DNA from 3 places in the Chryseobacterium sp. PvR013 genome. Region 1 is predicted to be linked to each of the others. Evidence: riboswitches for the same ligand, from Rfam matches in the RefSeq annotation. Region 1 holds a riboswitch; each other region holds the start of a gene.
What was found. A riboswitch is a leader RNA that binds a small molecule or an ion and turns the genes downstream of it on or off. The one in region 1 is predicted to bind S-adenosylmethionine.

Region 1 (6,770 bases):
TTTTCCGATATTGTAATGATAGAACTGCTTATTCCAGAGAAGCCCTGCAAAAGCCTGTCGCTGAACATTTCTTTCATCTTCGTTAACGGTATCATTCTGAATTCCTTTATAAAACTCTTCGGCTTCCGCTTTACGGGTTTCAAAAATAGAGTCAAAGTTTTCAAAAGGCTTATCTGCCTCATCAGGACATAGCCTGAACTCAAAAACTTTTGATTCCCCGGCATCAATAATCTCATCAATAAGAAAAGCAGCTTTACTCCCTCTTTTTTCAGGATTTACAGTGTTTCCCTGATGAATAATAAAATCATTAATTCCATCCTTAAAATAGGTGTTTTCAGATGGGGGAGCTCCGTAAAGCTTTGGAGTATTGGTTTCATTGTCACAAAATACACTTTGTGCATTTGAATTTCGGGAATACAGTTTTTTGATTGAAATACTGTCGTGTCCAATATTGATACTTCCGTCGTGAGAAGTATTGAGCTCTCCTTTATAAGTATTGTATCCCCATTTCCAGTTGTTTCTAAACCATGCAGTAGGAGCCACAAGAATAGGGGCAGCATGCTGACTTCGGTTGCAGACTGTTACTCTGACCAGAATATCATTGTGATCCGCTTTACAATATTCGATGAAAATATCAAAATATTCATCATTATCGAAAATTCCGGTATCGAAAATCTCATACTCCGGTTCTTTCTTGCTACGTTTTCCGTTTTCTGCAACAAGCTCATCATAAGGAAACGCATTGATAGGATATTTATATACCATCTTCATATAGCTATGAGTAGGCGTATTGTCCAGATAATAAAAGATTTCTTTGATGTCTTCTCCATGATTCCCCTGAGGGTTACTCAATCCGAAGAATCGTTCTTTTACCATTTTATCTTTCTTATTCCAAAACGAAAAAGCAAAACAGAACAGCTGCTTTACATCAGAAATTCCGGCGATGCCTTCCTCTCCCCAGCGGTAAGTGTAGCTTTCAGCATTATTATGATTGGTAAAATTCCAGGCGTTTCCGTTTGGGCTATAATCTTCGCGTACATTTCCCCACTGCCGGTTGCTTACATAAGGTCCCCAGTTTTTCCATTTGGTATCTTGTAATCTTTCTTTTTCAGCGGTCATATCTCATCATTTTTCCATACGAAGTTAGTTTTTTTGAGAAGTAATTCCAATTTTTTTCATCTGAATAATTATTAATATAGTCTTGAAATACTTGTGTTTAAGGGCTTTTAAAAATATTAAAATAATTTTTTTTTGAAATTAAAAGAAAAGAACTACCTTTGCACCATTCGTTCATTCAAATATTGAAAATGTTATCAAGAAAGGTTGAGGGATTAGACCCTATGAAACCTTAGCAACCCTTTGTGCAAGCAAAGAAGGTGCTACGTTCTACCAAAATTATTTTGGACAGATAACTTACTGAAGTTCTTTTCAGCCATTTCCTGTGGCATTTTCAATTGTATTAAAATTTAATAGAATTGAAAATAGAACTAAACTATATTAATCTTTCGTATCAAACTTATTCTCAAAAGGAATACAATATCTCATTAAGCTATCAGCTTTTTGGGAAAGATCTGTTTACAGCCCCGATCATTTTAATCAACCATGCTCTTACCGGAAATTCAAATGTATCCGGAGAAAAAGGCTGGTGGAAACAATTGGTAGGAGAAAATCAGATTGTTGATACTGATCAATACACTGTTTTGTGTTTCAATATACCCGGAAACGGATATGACAATTTTTTAATTGAAGATTATGAAGACTTCACGCCTTCAGATATCGCTGCGATATTTCTGAAAGGTCTTGAAGCTTTACATATCAAAAATATATATGCCATTATTGGAGGTTCTCTGGGAGGAGGGATTGCCTGGGAAATGCTTGCCAAGCAGCCGGATCTCGCAGAAATATTTATTCCCATAGCCTGTGATTACAGAACACACGATTGGCTGCATGCCCAATGTCTGGTTCAGAAATTCTTATTGAATGATAAAGAAGAACCATTACAGAAAGCAAGAATTCATGCCATGTTGTGTTACAGAACTCCACAATCACTCAATGACAGATTTCAAAACCAATATAATAAGGAAAATCAACGCCTGGAATCAGAAGACTGGTTGGTTTATCATGGTAATGCATTAAACGAAAGGTTTAGTTTACAAGCGTACAAGCTGATGAATCATCTCCTGATGAATATCAATGCTGATGAAACAGCACTGGAGAGGATACAGGCACGAATGCACATGATCTCCGTAGATACAGACTTATTCTTCCCGGCTTCTGAAATCCGAATGTGTTTTGAAAACTTAAAAGAGAAAAATAAGGATGTTTCTTATCACGAGATCCAATCTATACACGGGCATGATGCCTTCCTAATGGAATATCAACAATTAAATAATATCATAAAAAACATTTTACAGAAGTAATGAAAAATGCTAACGAAATAAAATTTTTGAAGAACAGATCAATCGTCAAATTTGAAGGAGAAGATTTCCTTGGAGAAATTGGGATTGACGGACGTATTTTTAAGGCGCTTACTTTAGCGCGTATCAGTGTAGGAGTAATTTCTCAACAAGCTATAGAAAACGGAATTTCTATTTTGGTTCACGAAAATGATGCAGAAAAAGCAGTTGCTTGCCTTATTGATGAATTCGAAACAGAAAGAAAATCTGGAAAAGTTTCTCAGATCTATAGTATCAATAATGTTTCTGTGATTGGTTTTGTGGCAGAAGATTTCAATAAAGTCTTTGCTGAACTGGCCAGAAACAATGTTTTCCCATTATTGCTGAATCAGGTAGCTGGAGAAAACAGAGTCAACATCGTAGTGACTTCTTCACAGGATGAGAAAACAAGAAATATCATAGAATCTGAAATTTTCAAAAAACCAAAAACAGTTCATCTGGCAATTATTGGTCACGGAAACGTAGGAAAGACTTTGATAGAACAGGTTTTGGGATCTGCAGAAGAAATTAAGAAACGTAAAAAAATAGATCTTAAAGTAGTTGCTGTAGCCAACTCAAAGAAAATAGCCTTCAATAAAAAAGGATTTGATGCCAATTGGGGGGATGAGGTTTTAGCCGCGCAACATTCTTCTAACGTTGAAGAATTAATTAATTTCTCCAATGAAAATCAACTGGAGAACCTGATCGTTGTGGATAACACTGCAAGTAAGGATTTTGTGAAAAACTATCACGCTTTGGCAGAAAACGGATTCGATTTGGTTTCTTCCAATAAAATTTTCAATACCCTTCCTATTGAGGAATACAGAAAACTAAGATATACGTTGAGTAAAAATAACAGACGTTATCTGTATGAAACTAATGTAGGAGCCGGTCTTCCGTTAATTGACACCATCAAGTTATTACACCTTTCAGGAGAAAATATCACAAGAATCAAGGGCGTATTCTCTGGAACATTGAGCTATGTTTTCAATAATTTTTCTTTGAGAGACGATAAATTTTCAACCATCATCAGCGAAGCTTTGGAAAAAGGGTATACAGAACCGGATCCAAGAGAAGATTTATCAGGAAATGATGTAGCAAGAAAATTATTAATTCTGGCAAGAGAACTGGACTTAATCAATGAATTTGGAGATATCAATATCCAAAATCTGGTTCCTGAAAGCCTGCTTGAAGTTTCAAAATCAGAATTCCTTTCAAGATTGAATGAATTGGATGAAGAATACCAGAAAATTAAAGAAAATCAGGAGCCTGGTCATGTGCTGAGATATGTAGGTGATTTACATGGTGATCTGCAGAAAGACAAAGGAGAACTGGATGTGAAACTGATTTCTGTTCCTGCCACTTCAGCATTAGGACAGCTGAAAGGTTCAGATTCCATCTTTGAAATTTATACAGAAAGTTACGGAGAAAATCCGATTGTGATCATGGGAGCCGGAGCCGGAGCCCAGGTAACAGCAAGAGGGGTATTCGGAGATATTTTAAGAGTAAGTGAAACTAAATAATATTTAATATAACAATCTGATAATGTATCAGTTTACCAATAATTGGTGTCGTTATTCTGAGCAAAGCGAAGAATTTCATTGGTACATTGTTAGACTGCTATATTGATAAATCAATTAAAACTATATGGAAAATTTTGAAACATCAGCAATAAGAACGCAGACTGAAAGATCTCAGTTTGATGAGCATTCTACGCCATTATATCTTACTTCCAGTTTTATATTCCAGGATGCAGAGGATATGAGAGCAAGCTTTGCCGAAGAAAAACCTAAAAACCTATACAGCCGTTTTTCCAATCCGAATGTAACGGAGTTTACAGATAAAATAGCTAAAATGGAAGGGGCAGAAGCAGGATATGCCTTTGCAACGGGAATGGCAGCCATCTATTCTACATTTGCTGCCCTACTGAATGCCGGAGATCATATCATAAGCTGCCAGTCAGTTTTTGGATCTACACACACATTGTTTACCAAATATTTCCCGAAATGGAATATTGAAAGTTCTTATTTCAAAGCAGGAGATGCTGAGAATGTTGAACAATATATTAAACCCAATACAAAGATCTTATACCTTGAAACTCCTACCAATCCGGCGATTGAAATTTTGGATCTGGAGTTCTTCGGGCAGATTGCAAAAAAATACAATCTTATCTTTATTGTAGATAACTGTTTTGCAACGCCTTACCTTCAGCAACCGATTAAATATGGTGCAGATATTGTTGTACACTCCGCAACAAAACTGATTGACGGACAGGGAAGAGTGTTAGGAGGAATAGCAGTAGGAAAAGAAGACCTGATCAGAGAAATTTATCTTTTCGCAAGAAATACAGGGCCTGCATTGTCTCCTTTTAATGCATGGGTATTATCAAAAAGTCTGGAAACATTGTCTATTCGTGTAGAAAAGCACTGTGAGAATGCATTGAAGGTAGCAGAGTTTTTAGAAAGCCATCCTAACGTAGAATTAGTAAAATATCCATTCCTGAAATCTCACCCGAATTATGAAGTAGCCAAAAAGCAGATGAAACTTGGAGGAAATATCGTAGCATTTGAAATCAAAGGCGGAATAGAGGGCGGAAGAAACTTTTTAGATAAGATACAAATGTGTTCGCTGTCGGCTAACTTAGGTGATACAAGAACGATCGTTACCCATCCGGCATCTACAACCCACTCCAAACTTTCAGACGAAGAAAGAAATGAAGTAGGGATTACGGCAGGATTGGTTCGTTGCTCAGTAGGACTGGAAAATGTAGAGGATATCATAGCAGACTTGAAACAGGCTTTAGATTAATTAATCGTTCACAGTTTATAGAGCCAAATGGATAGAAACTACACAGAATTAGTAATTTGGAGAGAAGGAAGACAGTTGGTTACTCTAACTTATATTCTTACTGCAAATTTTCCTAAAGAAGAATTATTGGCTTTAACGAGTCACATAAGAAGAATGGCAACTTCAGTTTCGTTCAATATAACGGAAGGAAGTAGAACACAGGCTCCTGAAGATACTTTACAGTTCCTGCATATGGCCGGGAAATCTCTTTATAAACTGGAAACTCAATTCCATTTGGCTTTAGACCAACACTATATTTCTAAAGAAGATTTTGAAATAATCAATAAAAAAATCCTCTTATGTAAAAAACTGGTGAGCGGATTTATAAACTATAAATTGATAGAAAATGAAAAATTCAGAACAATTATATAAAGCTCTATCCGAAAGAATTTTAATTCTTGATGGTGCGATGGGAACTATGCTTCAGAGATACAAGTTTGAAGAAGAAGACTATCGTGGAGAGCGTTTCAAAGATTGGGAACATCCGGTGAAAGGAAATAATGACTTGCTTTCTCTGACACAGCCTCAGGCTATTGAAGAAGTTCATAAGAAATACCTGGAAGCAGGAGCTGATATCATTGAAACCAATACTTTCTCAGGAACTACCATTGCGATGGCAGATTATCACATGGAAGAATTGGTATATGACCTGAACTATGAGTCGGCAAAAATTGCCAGAAAAGCCTGTGACGAGTACACGGCAAAAAATCCGGACAAACCGAGATTTGTAGCGGGATCTATCGGGCCAACAAACAGAACGGCAAGTTTAAGTCCGGACGTTAATGATCCAGGATACAGAGCCATCACTTTCGAAGAATTGAGAGTGGCTTACAAACAGCAATGTGAAGCTTTGCTGGATGGTGGTTCAGATATTCTGTTGGTAGAAACCATCTTTGATACCCTGAATGCAAAAGCAGCCTTGTTTGCTATTGACGAACTACAGGATGAAAGAGGAATCAAAATTCCAATCATGGTGTCAGGAACGATTACCGATGCTTCAGGAAGAACTTTGAGTGGTCAGACCGCAGAAGCTTTTCTGATTTCAGTTTCCCATCTGAATTTATTAAGTGTAGGCTTTAACTGTGCATTGGGGGCAGATCAGCTGACTCCTTACCTTGAAACACTGGCCCATAATTCAGAATTCTACGTTTCAGCCTATCCGAATGCCGGTTTACCCAATGCTTTCGGAAAATATGATGAGACCCCGGAAGATATGGCAAGACAGATCAAAGAATATGTAGAAAAAGGATTAATCAATATTATCGGAGGATGCTGTGGGACTACACCTGAGCATATTAAGGCAATTGCGGATCTGGTAGAACAATATCCACCAAGGAAATTGAAGGAATTTGTGTGATTTGATAGATTTTTTTAATTAAAATCAAGAATGAAGGCTAAATTATAAATAGTAACTTTATGTAAACCACAAAGTTAAATATAATGGAAAAGCCAATTTATTTAAAAGATTCGGAAGATATCAGATTATTT
Region 2 (6,770 bases), 800 kb from region 1:
ACGAATTTAGTATCAACAGATGTGCTAACGGAACTATCGACAGCGGATGCAGAACAGATGAGAAACCTGTTGCATTTACATTAGGATATGATACCAATGCAAACAGAAAAGCAGTTTATGATACATGGGCTAAAATAATCAATATCAGGAATACCCATCAGGTTTTTAAATCTAAAACTTACAGTATAGAATCCAATAACCTTACGAATGATCCTAATGGGCTGATCACAAGAATTTACGTGTATGATGCAGCAATTACAACGGGAATAAAAAATATAGTAGTATTGGCCAATTATGATACATCTGCAAAAAATGTTATTCCTTTCTTTCCTTACACAGGTCAATGGCAGAATCTAATGGATGATAGTATTTTGAATGTGGCTTCTACAACCACTCCGATCACTTTACAGCCTGGAGAATTCAGAATATTTGGAAACTATGCAGGTGCTTTGTCAACAATAGATATCAATGAAGGGAACAAATTGTCCCTTCAGATTGCAGACAATCCGATACAAAACGGAATCGCACGATTCATTTTCAATAAAGCCAAAAACGGAGAAATTTTAATTTTTGATATGACGGGTAAAAAGCTGGACTCTTTCAAGCTGAATAAAGAAAACGGTATTCATGAAACGAAAATCAGTTATCCACCGGGAACCTATCTGGTACAGTTGAAATCGGATACAGGAATTGCGATTCAAAAGATGATGATCAAATAAAACAAATTATCAAGCTGTTTAGACTTATAAAAAATGTTGAATATAGTAAAACCATTAAGAAGGATTTAAGAAATAAAGGTAGTTAAGATGAATCATTCTGAATTTTAAGCTTAAAACGAAGCTTATCTTAATACTCTTATCACCTTAATATCATCTTAATGTTTCAAAAATAAAACTTACCACAAGTTCTATAAAATAATGAAAGGCAGATTTGCAGTACAGCAGATCTGCTTTTTTGTATATTTAAAAAAATAGTCTACTTTTGCAGTAGATTTATCAAGAAAGGTGGAGGGATTTGGCCCGGTGAAACCTTAGCAACCTGCACGGTTCCAGAAGTGTAAAGGTGCTAATTCCAACCCGGAGGGGGAGATAAGTGAAGTCAATATTCTATATGAATTCCATTTCTTGAAGTCTTGTGTATCTGCGGAAAGATCCGTCAGATTCGTATTATTAATTGGCAAGAACAAAAATGAAAAAATTAAGCACAGCTGTATTATTGTTTGGGGCAATGTTAGTCGCTGCTCAGGAGAATGAGGAGAAAGGCAAAGAAATAGAAGATATCATCATTGTCGGAAACCGAAATGTCAAAAGAACAAAACTGGAAACACCAGTTCCTGTAGATGTTATTAATATTGACAAAATACAAAGAAGTTCTCCACAAATGACGGCTCAGGATCTCCTGAACTATGTGATTCCATCGTTTAATGCAGTGAGACAGTCTGCTTCTGATGGAACAGAGCATATTGATCCTGTAACCTTAAGAGGAATGGGACCAGATCAGATTCTGGTTTTACTTAACGGAAAAAGAAGACATTCCACCTCTTTAGTTAATTATCAGAATACGGTTGGAAATGGATCTGTAGGAACAGATTTAAGTACAATTCCGGTCATTGCGATTGATAGAATAGAAGTGTTAAGGGACGGAGCTGCAGCACAATACGGATCTGATGCCATTGCAGGAGTTATCAATATTATTCTTAAAAAAAATACGGGAGCCTCAGCAAGTCTTACGTATGGATTGACTGGGAGAAATGATGGGGATACTTATCAGGCAGGAGCCAATTATGGGACTTCATTAGGAAAAAAAGAGGGTTATATCAACCTTTCCCTACAATTAAGCCACAGAGGAAAAACAACACGAACTCAAAATCATGATCTGGATATTTTTGGAAATAATTTTGCCTATGCATTTGCTGATGATCCCGAAGCGGCAAGAGCAGCAGATGATGCAAAGATTAAAGAACGAGGACTAACCCGTGACGATTTTAATTTTCAGATTGGAGATGCCCAGATCAGACAGGGACAGTTGTTTTTCAATGCAGAATATCCTTTTAACGATCAATTTAAAATCTATTCTTTTGGAGGTTTCAGTATCAAAGAAGGAAAAGGTTTTGGTTTCAGAAGACTTCCAAGCGAAGCTTCTAATGTGGTTTCATCCATTTATCCGAACGGATTTCAGGCAAATCTCGGATCACAAGTATATGATGTCTCCTATGCTGTAGGAGCAAAATATAATGTCAATGACTGGTTTTTTGACCTTAGCAATACATTCGGAAGCAATACCTTCAATTACAATGTTAGCAATACCAATAATGCTTCCCTGGGAGCAAATTCACCAACGCGTTTTTATGCTGGAGCACACAGCTTCCTTCAAAATACGATTAATCTTGATGTTTCCAAAAAGATAAATCGTTTCAATATCGGATTCGGTGGAGAGTTCAGATTGGAACAATACCAGATCAAACCCGGTGATGAAGCTTCTTATACCCAATATGACATCAACGGAAATGTTGCCACCGAAGGATCAACGGTGCTTGGAGCGGGCGGATCTCAATCTTTTATCGGATTCTCTCCAGACAATGCAGTGAAAAAAAACAGGCATTCCACGGCAGTATATGCAGATGTTTCCTATGATCTGGATAAAAAACTGAATATTGACGCTGCTGCCAGATTTGAAAATTATTCAGATTTTGGAAATACCCTGAATGGGAAATTAGCAATACGATATGAATTTGTAAAAAATTATGCAATTAGAGCAGCTGTAGGAACAGGGTTTAGAGCTCCTTCCCTTCAACAGCAGTATTTTAATAACTCTTATGCCGACATTTCTACTTCCGGTTCAGGAATTGTAACCAAAGGGATTTTCCGAAATGATAGCGAAGCAGCCAGAATTCTTGGGTTTGATAAGCTTAAACAGGAAACGTCTGTTAATGCAAGCGCTGGATTTACGCTGAGACCTTTAAACAAACTGTCTATTTCAGTAGACGGATATTGGATAAAAGTAAAGGACAGGATTGTAATTACCAGCAATATTACCGATCCCAGACTGGATCAGTTTAACGTAGAAAGCGGAAGATTCTTTACAAATGCCATTGATACTGAAACAAAAGGAGTAGATGTGGTCGTTTCTTATGACTTGATTCTTGGAAGCGGTAATTTAAATATTAATCTTGCCGGAAACTATACAGAAACAAAAATCACAGACTTTCATTTTCCGGAAAACTTAGGAACTCCTCAGAATGAATTCTTTGGCCCGGATCAGATCAACATCATTGAAACCCTGTCTCCAAAAACAAAAGCTTCATTAGGCTTGAATTATGGAATAGGAAAGTTCAATTTTCTCGTAAGAAATACCTATTTTGGTAAAGTAATAAGAGATGGTTATCCATTTGGAGGCGTTCAGGAATTCTCTCCGAAGGTTGTTACGGACATCAGTGTCGGGTATGACATCACAAAAAACATCAATTTTACAGTAGGAGCCAATAATGTATTTGATGTTTTCCCGGATCGCCAGATCTATGAAAATTCATATTATGGAGTATTCAAATATGCGCCGGTTCAGATGGGAACACTGGGAAATTATTTCTTTGGAAGACTTAATTTTAACTTTTAATCATTAAATGAGTACTGCTTCACATCAGATTGGCTGGAAAACAGCCGCCGCTATCGTTGTTTCCAATATGATCGGAACCGGGATTTTTACAACCCTGGGATTTCAGTTGTCCGATATTACCAATACCTACAGCATTTTCCTGCTTTGGAGTATTGGAGGAATTCTCGCTTTGTTCGGGGCTTTTTGCTATGCCGAATTAGGTTCGCATTTTAAAGGAAACGGGGGCGATTTTATTTACCTCAAAGAAACCTATCATCCGATATTCGGATATCTGATAAGCTGGATTTCACTTATCATCGGGTTTTCCTCTCCGGTTGCACTGGCTGCATTGGCAATGTCAAAATACCTTTCCGTATTCGATTTTTCTTTTGGAAATGGGTTTGCCATTGCCGCAATATTTCTGGTTGCCATTGCATTATCATTTAGCCTGAAAACATCCAGTAGGTTTCATAACTTTTTTACGTTCATTAAGATTGCATTCATTATTGTCCTGGTTATTCTTGGAGTAGGAATTTCAGGTTCACCGCAGATTGGGAACAGTCTCAATTTCAGTGACAGCTGGCAGAATGAAATCATGCTTCCTGCATTTGCTACCTCCCTGGTATTTGTAACTTATTCTTACACAGGCTGGAATTCGGCATCTTATATCGCAGGAGAAATAAAAGATGTTCAGAAAAACCTTCCTAAATCTCTTATTATAGGAACTGTTTTCGTGACGGTAAGCTATATTCTGGTGAATTATATTATGCTGAAACATGCTCCCGTGAGCCAGTTGGCAGGAAAAGAAGATGTGATGGGAGAAGCTGCTGTCAATATGTTGGGACCTGCTTTTGGAAAGATTGTCAATATTTTTATTGCCCTGCAATTAATAGCAACAATTAGCGGGTATCTGTGGGTAGGTTCGAGGTTAACACAGGCTTTTGCAAAACATACCTACATTTGGAAACCCTTATCCGAAGGGAATAAAAAAGGAATTCCGGTAAGAGCCATTTTTGCTCATGCAGTGATTGCCTCTGTTATTATTCTGACAGGAAGTTTTAAAGAAATCTTTGTCTATACAGCTTTTATTTTACAGCTTTTTGCCAGCCTGGCTATTTCTACCGTGTTCTTTCTTAAGAAAAAAGACAGAAAAATCTTTAAATCTAATGCTTTTCATATTTTTCCAGCCGTTTTTCTATTGTTCAGCATCTATATTCTTTATTTTACTTTTATCCATAATCCTAAAGAAAGCTTGATAGGATTGGGAATTATTGCAGTGGGAATTGTTTTATATCTGATTGACAGAAGGCTTTCTAAAAGATATTAAAGTAAATTTTAGCGATACAGAAAGACGGATAAACAATTGGTAAATTGGGAATTTTCTTCATTTTGCTCCCTTTATCCCTAATGCTCAAAAATTTATGATGATTCGGAATTTTAATTTTGAATTAATAATCCTTATCTTTGCACCCACAAAATTTCTACAATGTCTAAATCATTAATTCCAAAATTAGAAGCTATAAAACAAAGATATAATGAGGTTGCAGACCTTATTATACAGCCTGATGTCATTTCAGACCAAAAAAGATATTCTTCTTTGAACAAAGAATATAGTGATTTGGGAAAAATTGTAAGAGTTTACGATCAGTACAAAGGAGCGCTGGACAGTATTGCAGAATCTGAAGAAATTATTGCAGACGGTTCAGACAGAGATTTGGTAGATCTTGCTAAAGAAGAAAAGCTGGAAGCTCAGGCTAAAATTCCAGGATTAGAAGAAGAACTGAAAGTATTACTGATCCCTAAAGATCCTGCTGATGACAAAAACGTTATCGTAGAATTACGTGCCGGAACAGGAGGTGATGAAGCCGCTATTTTCGTAGAGGATGTGTACAGAATGTATACCATGTATTTTAAAACAAAAGGATGGAGACATGAAGTAACAGATTCCAACGAAGCTGCAAAAGGATACAAGGAATTGATCATGAAAGTGGAAGGAGAAGGAGTTTACGGAATCATGAAATTTGAATCCGGAGTTCACCGTGTGCAGCGTGTACCTGAAACAGAATCTCAGGGAAGAGTACACACTTCTGCTATTACAATTGCTGTTTTACCGGAAGCTGAAGAAGTAGATTTTGAACTGAATCCTGCAGATATTGAAATGCAGACTTCCCGTTCAGGAGGTGCCGGAGGTCAGAACGTAAACAAGGTTGAAACTAAAGTTCAGCTTACCCACAAACCTTCCGGGATGGTAGTGGTTTGTCAGCAAGCCCGTTCTCAGCTGGCTAACCGTGAGCTGGCAATGGAAATGCTAAGAACAAAATTATACGATATCGAATTACAGAAAGTACAGGGAGATATCGCTGCACAACGTAAATCTATGGTATCTACAGGAGACCGTTCTGCAAAAATTAAAACGTACAATTACCCTCAGGGAAGAGTTACAGACCACAGAATCAATAAGTCTATGTACAACCTTGATGCTTACATGAATGGAGATATTTCTGAGATGATTGATGCCGTAATCATGGCGGAAAATGCAGAGAAAATGAAGGGGGAAGAAGAAAATTACTAAAATTATCAATACATAAAAATATAGCCTCTGACTTTTCAGGGGCTTTGTTTTTCCAAATAATAAAACAAAATATACACTATGAAAAACTACAAAATTATTTTCCTGCTGTTGCTTACCATGATGGGACAGCAACTGATGGCTCAGACGGAAGTAAAGAAACCTAAAGAAGCCTTTGAACTCTTCTTTGGTACTTTCGTGAACAATGATGAAGCAGCATTGAATAAACTCAATGATTATTTAAAGCCTACAGTAGATGGACAAACCGCTTATCAGGTGGATTTTAAAGAAACTTCAAAGGAAATGATCAATGGAAGCGTAGATAATTTTCTTTCAGCTTTTCCTAAAGCAACAGCTGCAGCATGTAAAAAAGAAGCAGAAGATTACTTCACCGCAATGTTTGGGAATTTTAAAACCGGAAAACTTAACGTTAAAGAAGTAAAAGTGGTTCCTAATGAATATGTTGAAGGGCAAAAAATTGCAGAAATAAGGTATGCTGTAAGCTTCCTGGTTCCTTCCAAACTGACTTCCGGACCAAAAGGTGATCTGAATAAAATAAAAACTGAGGATCTGAAAAAATATTTAATTCAGGCAGTTCAGGATTTTAAAA
Region 3 (6,770 bases), 140 kb from region 1:
ACTACAAAAATTGGGGAAAGGGCACATTCCATTTACATGTCGCATAAGATTAAAATCAAAACCAACAAAAGGCTCTTATCTGTACAGTATCGGTTCTTCATTGGGGAAAAGGAAAATTTTGATGGTATAAAAAGTGAAAAATTTAAAAAGTTCCTAAAGACTTTTGATTCTTTGGTATATTACAGATCAGAAAAACATATGGATTAATCCGAATATAATGAAGAATATCAAATACTTAGTTTTCGTATTATTGTTTATTAGTATTATAATTTATAATAATTCAAACTCATTCACTGATGAAATGAAATCCGATTATTTTCCTATGGAAATGAAAGGAAAGATATATGATATTTCTCGAATAAAAGGTGGGTCCCTATATTTAAATATACATACTGATTCCAAAGATGATGGAATCAGTATTAGAAATTCAGATTTTGTTTTGAATAGTATTAAAAAGCAATTTTATTTCCGAAAATTCTCAAATAGTAATCAATGCTATATTATAAAAGGTGACAGCATTATGTATTTTGATTGTTATATTTTTTCAAAAGAAGACTCTGTTAAGATAGGAAAAATTAAAGGATGGAAACCAACTATCACCAACCAATGGTTATTAAAAAAATAAACAATACCCCCTTAATAACAGATAGACAAACTTAGCTTTTAAATATAAAATCTCCATTCTATTAAAAAACATAAACCACTCTTTAGTAAGAGTAGTTTTTATTATTTATACTTAAACTATCTTTTATTTTAAAATAAAAAAGCCACCGCAAAAGCAGTGGCCAAAAAATCAATCTAATTATAAGTATGTTCCTTATAAATTCGGGTTATTTTCAGCTTCTCTCTGTGGAATACTGAATAAATAATAATTGCTGTTGGGTGTGAAAGCAGATTTATCCGGGAAATCAAGAACAGAATGCCCTCTACCATCTACAGTTTTCACTGCTCCTTCTGGTGTAGTAATCTGAACTTTTATCGGTTTACCATCAACATCTACAAACGGTTTTCTTACCACCGTTCCTTGCGTTCTGATAATATCTGAAAGGGAGAAACCCTCTCCAAACAATTCTTTTCTTCTTTCAATCAAGACTGCTGCTACAACCTCATTCTGTGATAATGAACCATTATAAATATTGGCATTTCTGGCCGATTTCAACTGATTCAGAACAGCTACTGCCTGAGAGACATTTCCAGTTCTGGCTTCAGCTTCGGCTTCGATCAGATACATTTCTGCAGCTCTCATGTACACAATATCTGCAATAAGGGTTGGTTTAAATTTAAACTTAGCATACCTCAGCAATCCTTCTCTTCCTTTCTGCCCGTCCCATGAAAATAGTTGGGATCTGATATCATTGCCATCAAAAAGATCTTTAAAGTAAGGATCCGCCATAAAGCTGTAATAATAACTTCCTGATGAAGATACATCCAGATAATGGAAAGCATAACTTGCGTCAGACTGTTCTTGCGTCTGTCCGTGTCCCCAAATCCATTCTGCATTGTTGATATCATTGAAGCCATCTTTATATTTTTCCGGAGCCATCAGCGGAAAACCTTCTCTTGCAATTTTTGCAGATGCAGAAGCTTTACTCCACTCACCTGTATTCAGGTAAGTTCTTGCCAAAAGACCGTTCACTACAGCACGGTTGATTTTATCCTTGTTATTTCTCGTATAAGTTTTCAATAGGTTATCTGCATCAGTAAGATCACTTTTAATCAAAGTATAAATTTCTTCAAGACTTGCTCTCTTCTTCCCTACTGTAGCTGTTGTGGATGGCTCAGTATAAATTGGAGCTGTCAAAGCCGACTTATCTTTCAAATAGCTGAACTGATAAAAGCTTGCCAGATTCAGATAACAGAAAGCACGTAACGCTTTTGCCTGACCTTTCACCTGATTTTTTTTCTCCTGACTGCCCTCCGTTCCATCAATTCTTGTAATCACATTGTTCATATTATTAATGGTGGAATACAACATCGTCCAGATAAATAAAGGTCTGCTTGCTGTACTGTTTACCATTTCAGTAAATCCATAGGTTGAAGCAAAACCATATTTATTAGTCAATACAGCCACATCACTTCCCATCGCATCACTGGCTCTTAAAACTGTGGAATAGCCGATATTGGCATACGTTGTTCCGTCGTTATTAAATTTCGCCCAAGTACCGTTTACAACAGTTTCTGCACTTTCAGCTGTTTTGAAAACCTCTACACTGCTAGCCTGATCAGTTGGAGCGGTATCCAGATCATTTTCACAGCTTGACAGTGACAAAAATCCGATGAGCGCAAATGATAGATATTTTAATTTTTTCATTGTTTCAATTTTTAAAGGTTAAAGTGTTGCCTGAAGACCAAATGTAATTGTTCTCATTGCCGGATATCTGTAATACGTTGTTCCGTCCAAAGCCTGTTCAGGATCCATTCCCTTATGTTTATAGAAGGTCAGAAGATTTTCTGCCTGGATATAAATTCTGAATTTCTTAAGTCCTATTTTCTCAAAATAATCCTCAGGAAGAGTATATCCTAAACTTACATTTTTAAGTCTTGCATACGTTCCGGAGTAAAGAAATCTTGAAGATGTTGAGGTCCAGTTATTCGTTGTTGTACTCAATCCAGGAACATCTGTATAAGGATTTTCCGGAGTCCATCTGTTTACCATTTCAGCGCTCCATGCACGTCCTCCGGCACTTCCGTTATGCATGATGGAAGTATAATCAGTATCTAGAATTTTTCCTCCGATTTTGAATGTCAGTAATCCTGAAAAATCAAAATTCTTATAGGTGATACTGGTACTGATTCCTCCTGTCAGTTTAGGCAAGGCTGAACCCTGTAACAACTTTGTGGCTTTTGAATATTCCGAAGTCGTTCCTTCTACTGAATTTCCGCTGGCATCGGTAGCAACTGTTTTCCACAAAGGCTTTCCATTGCTTGGATCAACTCCAGCCCATTCCGGAATAAAGAAGTCATATACCGAACCTCCTACTGTCAACAGCTTAGTTCCTACTACAAGAGAACCTCCGGGTAATTTCGTTACCTTATTGTTTAAAGTACTCAGATTCACATCTACATTCCATTGGAAATTATCATTCTTAATGGGTGTTGTGAATAATGAAAATTCAAATCCTGTATTCTGAATGGTTCCGATATTCGCCGGATAATCACTGATTCCCAACGATGGTGCTACAGGCATATTAAACAAAAGGTCCTGACTTTTTCTTTTAAAATATTCGATATTTCCTTTAATCCTGTTATTCAGAATCGCGAATTCCAATCCTACATTTAAATTAAGGTTCGTTTCCCACTTTACATTATTGGTAGACGTTTTTTCCAGTGTTGTTCCCGGTTCTCCACCAAGGCTGATAAATCTGTACAACTCCTGATAAGCATAATAAAGCGGCTGCCCGTTAGGTCTAAGTAATTTATCATTTCCTTGTCCTCCGTAGCTGGCACGCAATGTCAATTGATTGAAGACATTCAGACTTTTGACAAATTCTTCGTTTGAAATTTTCCATGAACCTCCTACTGACCAGAATCTTCCCCACCTGTTATCTTTTGCAAATCTCGAAGAGCTGTCTGCCCTTCCTGAAGCAGATAAGAAATAGGTATTGTTGTAATCATACTCTACTTTTCCAAGGAAACTCAACAAACTCAATTTATTACTGTTTCCACTGAAACTTCCCAGTAAAGAAGCGGCGTCCGGCTCATAATAGTAAGGCAGTGAGAACTGACTTCTTGTTCCGGAGATTGTCTGATAATCATATTTATAGAATTCGTGCCCCGCTAATACATTGACATGGTGTTTTCCAAACTTTTTATCATACGTCAGAATATTACTGGTTGTATAAGAAAGCGTTCTGGTATTGGTTTTCGTCACCGATCCTCCAATCTCAGCGCCTTGCCCCAATAATGGATTTGAATAATAATGTCCGTTATAATTCACCAAATCCACAGAGAAACTCGTCTTGAATTTTAGCTCCGGCAAGAAAGTAAATTCCATGAATCCCTTCCCTGAAAAGTTGTCCTCTTTATTTTCGTTTTTATCTAATGGTAAGGTTGCTGCGGCATTTTGATTCTGAAGCGCATTTGTGGGTCTGTATTTTCCAAAATCATAAATCGGGTTTCCATCAGCATCCAAAATATAAGTTCCGTCAGCATTTCTTTCATAATAAGGATAGAATGAAGGAATAAATCTTGCCGCATTGATGATGTTACTGGCCTTGGAATCTGAAGAAGTAGGCGCCTGCTGAATACTGTTTGCATAGCTTAAGTTCACCCCAACATTCAGCCATTTTTTAACTTCAGAATTGATTTTCAATCGGGTATTATATCTTTTATATCCTGATTCAATTGCCATTCCCTTATCATCCAGATACCCCAGAGAGAAGAAATAATTACTTTTCTCACTTCCTCCGCTGATATCAAGATCCACCTGATTTCTTGAAGCCACTCTCTGCAAGATATCTCTCCAGTCATCATTCCAAAGTGGTGATGCACCAGGTAATAGCTTCCCATCTGTACCTACAGGCTTTGGATAAGCTGTCCCATATGGATTAATCCCCAGTGAAGAAACAAGGTTGTCTGTTGCCATCTGAGCGGCCTGCTGAGAAGAAACTTTCCCGGATTGATATCCATTTCTCAATGCTTCCCAGTACAGTTGAAAATACTGATCCGTATTTACCTGTTCATAGTCTTTTACGGCTCTTCCGGAGAATCCCTGACTGATATTAAAATTAACTTTTGCTTCCCCTTTTTTACCTGATTTTGTAGTAATGATGATGATCCCATTTGCTCCTCTTGAACCATACAAAGCACTTGCTGTAGCATCTTTCAGAACACTTATAGATTCGATATCGCTGGGACTGATTGAGTTTAGATTTCCATCAAAAGGAATTCCGTCCACTACATATAATGGATCACTGGAAGCACTTATTGAACCAATTCCTCTGATTCGGATCGTGGAAACAGCACCTGGCTGACCTGATGCGCTGGTAGTCTGAATCCCTGCAACCTGTCCTTCTAATGCTTTCGTAATATTCGTTACAGGTCTGTTATTGATTTTATCACTGGAAATTGTAGCTACGGAACCGGTATAGCTGTTTCTTTTCGCTTTTCCGTAAGCTACCACTACTACTTCATCAATCTCTTTTTCATGAAGGCTATCTTTTTTCGGCTTGGAATTCTGTGCATTTACACTGGTAATTCCCAGAAAAAAAACAGCAACCGGAGGTATCCAAGCTTTAGAATTAAATAAAGTTTTACTAATCATAATCAATTTTATTTATCATATATTAAAATTTAACCCTTTGCAGAAAAGTCAGCAAAGGGTTAAATTTTAATATACGATAAACCAAATGCTTATTTTTCCTTAAAAGGCTGAACGTAACACCTTGCCCAATGGGTAGGTTGTTAAGACTTCACGGGGTCAGTTCCCTCCATCTTTCTTTATAAGCCGATCGAAATATGTTTGCAAAGCTAAAAACTTTTAGTCTACAAAACAAGTAGACTTATTTATTTTTCATGATAAATTTTTAATAATTAACATAAAATTTTAATAAAACTCATTACAATAGGAGTTGTAGCCGTTATCATTTATTCAAACATGATAAATATCATTATTAATAATTCAATGGAACAAATATTTGAGGACACCTTAATTTTTGTACTATTAATTGAAAAAACTTTTTAATTTTATAGTATGAAAGTTTTGATTATAAATGGGCCTAATCTCAACCTTTTGGGCACCCGGGAACCGGAAATTTATGGAAATGTTTCCATGGAGAGTTATTTGGAAAATTTAAAATCCGAGTTTCAGTCTCATGAAATACAATATTATCAGTCTAATATTGAGGGTGAGCTTATCAACAGACTTCAGGAGGATGATTTTGATGCAGTGGTGATTAACCCGGGAGCATTTACCCATTATTCTTATGCTATCGCTGATTGTTTAAAGAATATCCGCAAGCCAAAAGTAGAAGTACATATCAGCAATATATACAAAAGAGAAGAATTCCGCCAGAAATCTGTAACGGCAGCGAATACAGATGCTGTTTTATCCGGCTTTGGAATGGATGGGTATAGATTGGCTTTATTGAGCCTGAAGTAATTTTCAGTCTATATTTTCCCACAGATAGCACAGATTCTCACAGATAATTATGTATAAAAAGAGAATAATTTATGAAGATAAAGGATAAGATTTACTGTAAAAGCATTGGCATATATTCCGGGCAATTAACGAAGAGAGAATCTTATATCGTTGAAGAAATAAATGATGAAAATATAAGAATCTGGAATGACGAAGGAAGACTGAGATGGTATTCTGATTTTTATTTTACTTTAAACAATGAACCTGAAATAATTTCTATTAACATAGATGATCCAATAGAAAATATTGAATCTGATGCCATAGAAGTAACTATTACCTTTTCCAACAAAGCAAAATACTGGATAACTTTCACTAATCCAAAGTATTTAGATAAGATATTGGACGAAGAATCTTACTTTTCTTCAAAACATTTTATGATCATAAAACATTTAACTGAAGAATCAATCAAATCAACAGTCTTAAAACTTGATGAACAGGATGAATTGATTGAAAACTGTCAAAAATATTAATAAAAAAGCCTCATCAATGATGAGGCTTTTCCTTATTTTATAGATAACTATTAATTAGATAGTTTGTTCCTGTAATTGAGGTCCTGAAGCAACTAATTTCTTACCTTCTTCAGTATCACAATACTGCTCAAAGTTTTTGATATATCTTGAAGCAAGATCTT

Region 2: linked by a shared signal. The riboswitch ahead of JOE44_RS18250 (TonB-dependent receptor) and the one ahead of JOE44_RS14545 (alpha/beta fold hydrolase) in region 1 are both predicted to bind S-adenosylmethionine.
Region 3: linked by a shared signal. The riboswitch ahead of JOE44_RS15275 (TonB-dependent receptor) and the one ahead of JOE44_RS14545 (alpha/beta fold hydrolase) in region 1 are both predicted to bind S-adenosylmethionine.

What each region holds. Positions count from the first base shown of each region.
Region 1 is NZ_JAFIBT010000001.1:3,198,028-3,204,797, reverse strand. It holds gene JOE44_RS14550 (glucosidase) at 1-1,119, opposite strand, end outside; SAM riboswitch class I at 1,308-1,415, shown strand; gene JOE44_RS14545 (alpha/beta fold hydrolase) at 1,476-2,420, shown strand; gene JOE44_RS14540 (homoserine dehydrogenase) at 2,420-3,958, shown strand; gene JOE44_RS14535 (O-succinylhomoserine sulfhydrylase) at 4,083-5,243, shown strand; gene JOE44_RS14530 (four helix bundle protein) at 5,271-5,654, shown strand; gene JOE44_RS14525 (homocysteine S-methyltransferase family protein) at 5,629-6,639, shown strand; gene JOE44_RS14520 (fatty acid desaturase) at 6,723-6,770, shown strand, end outside.
Region 2 is NZ_JAFIBT010000001.1:3,993,620-4,000,389, forward strand. It holds gene JOE44_RS18245 (alpha-amylase family glycosyl hydrolase) at 1-719, shown strand, start outside; SAM riboswitch class I at 990-1,095, shown strand; gene JOE44_RS18250 (TonB-dependent receptor) at 1,189-3,612, shown strand; gene JOE44_RS18255 (amino acid permease) at 3,620-4,918, shown strand; gene prfA (peptide chain release factor 1) at 5,078-6,163, shown strand; gene JOE44_RS18265 (hypothetical protein) at 6,242-6,770, shown strand, end outside.
Region 3 is NZ_JAFIBT010000001.1:3,342,201-3,348,970, forward strand. It holds gene JOE44_RS15260 (hypothetical protein) at 1-207, shown strand, start outside; gene JOE44_RS15265 (hypothetical protein) at 302-625, shown strand; gene JOE44_RS15270 (RagB/SusD family nutrient uptake outer membrane protein) at 818-2,311, opposite strand; gene JOE44_RS15275 (TonB-dependent receptor) at 2,330-5,263, opposite strand; SAM riboswitch class I at 5,350-5,448, opposite strand; gene JOE44_RS15280 (type II 3-dehydroquinate dehydratase) at 5,693-6,100, shown strand; gene JOE44_RS15285 (hypothetical protein) at 6,172-6,609, shown strand; gene pckA (phosphoenolpyruvate carboxykinase (ATP)) at 6,664-6,770, opposite strand, start outside.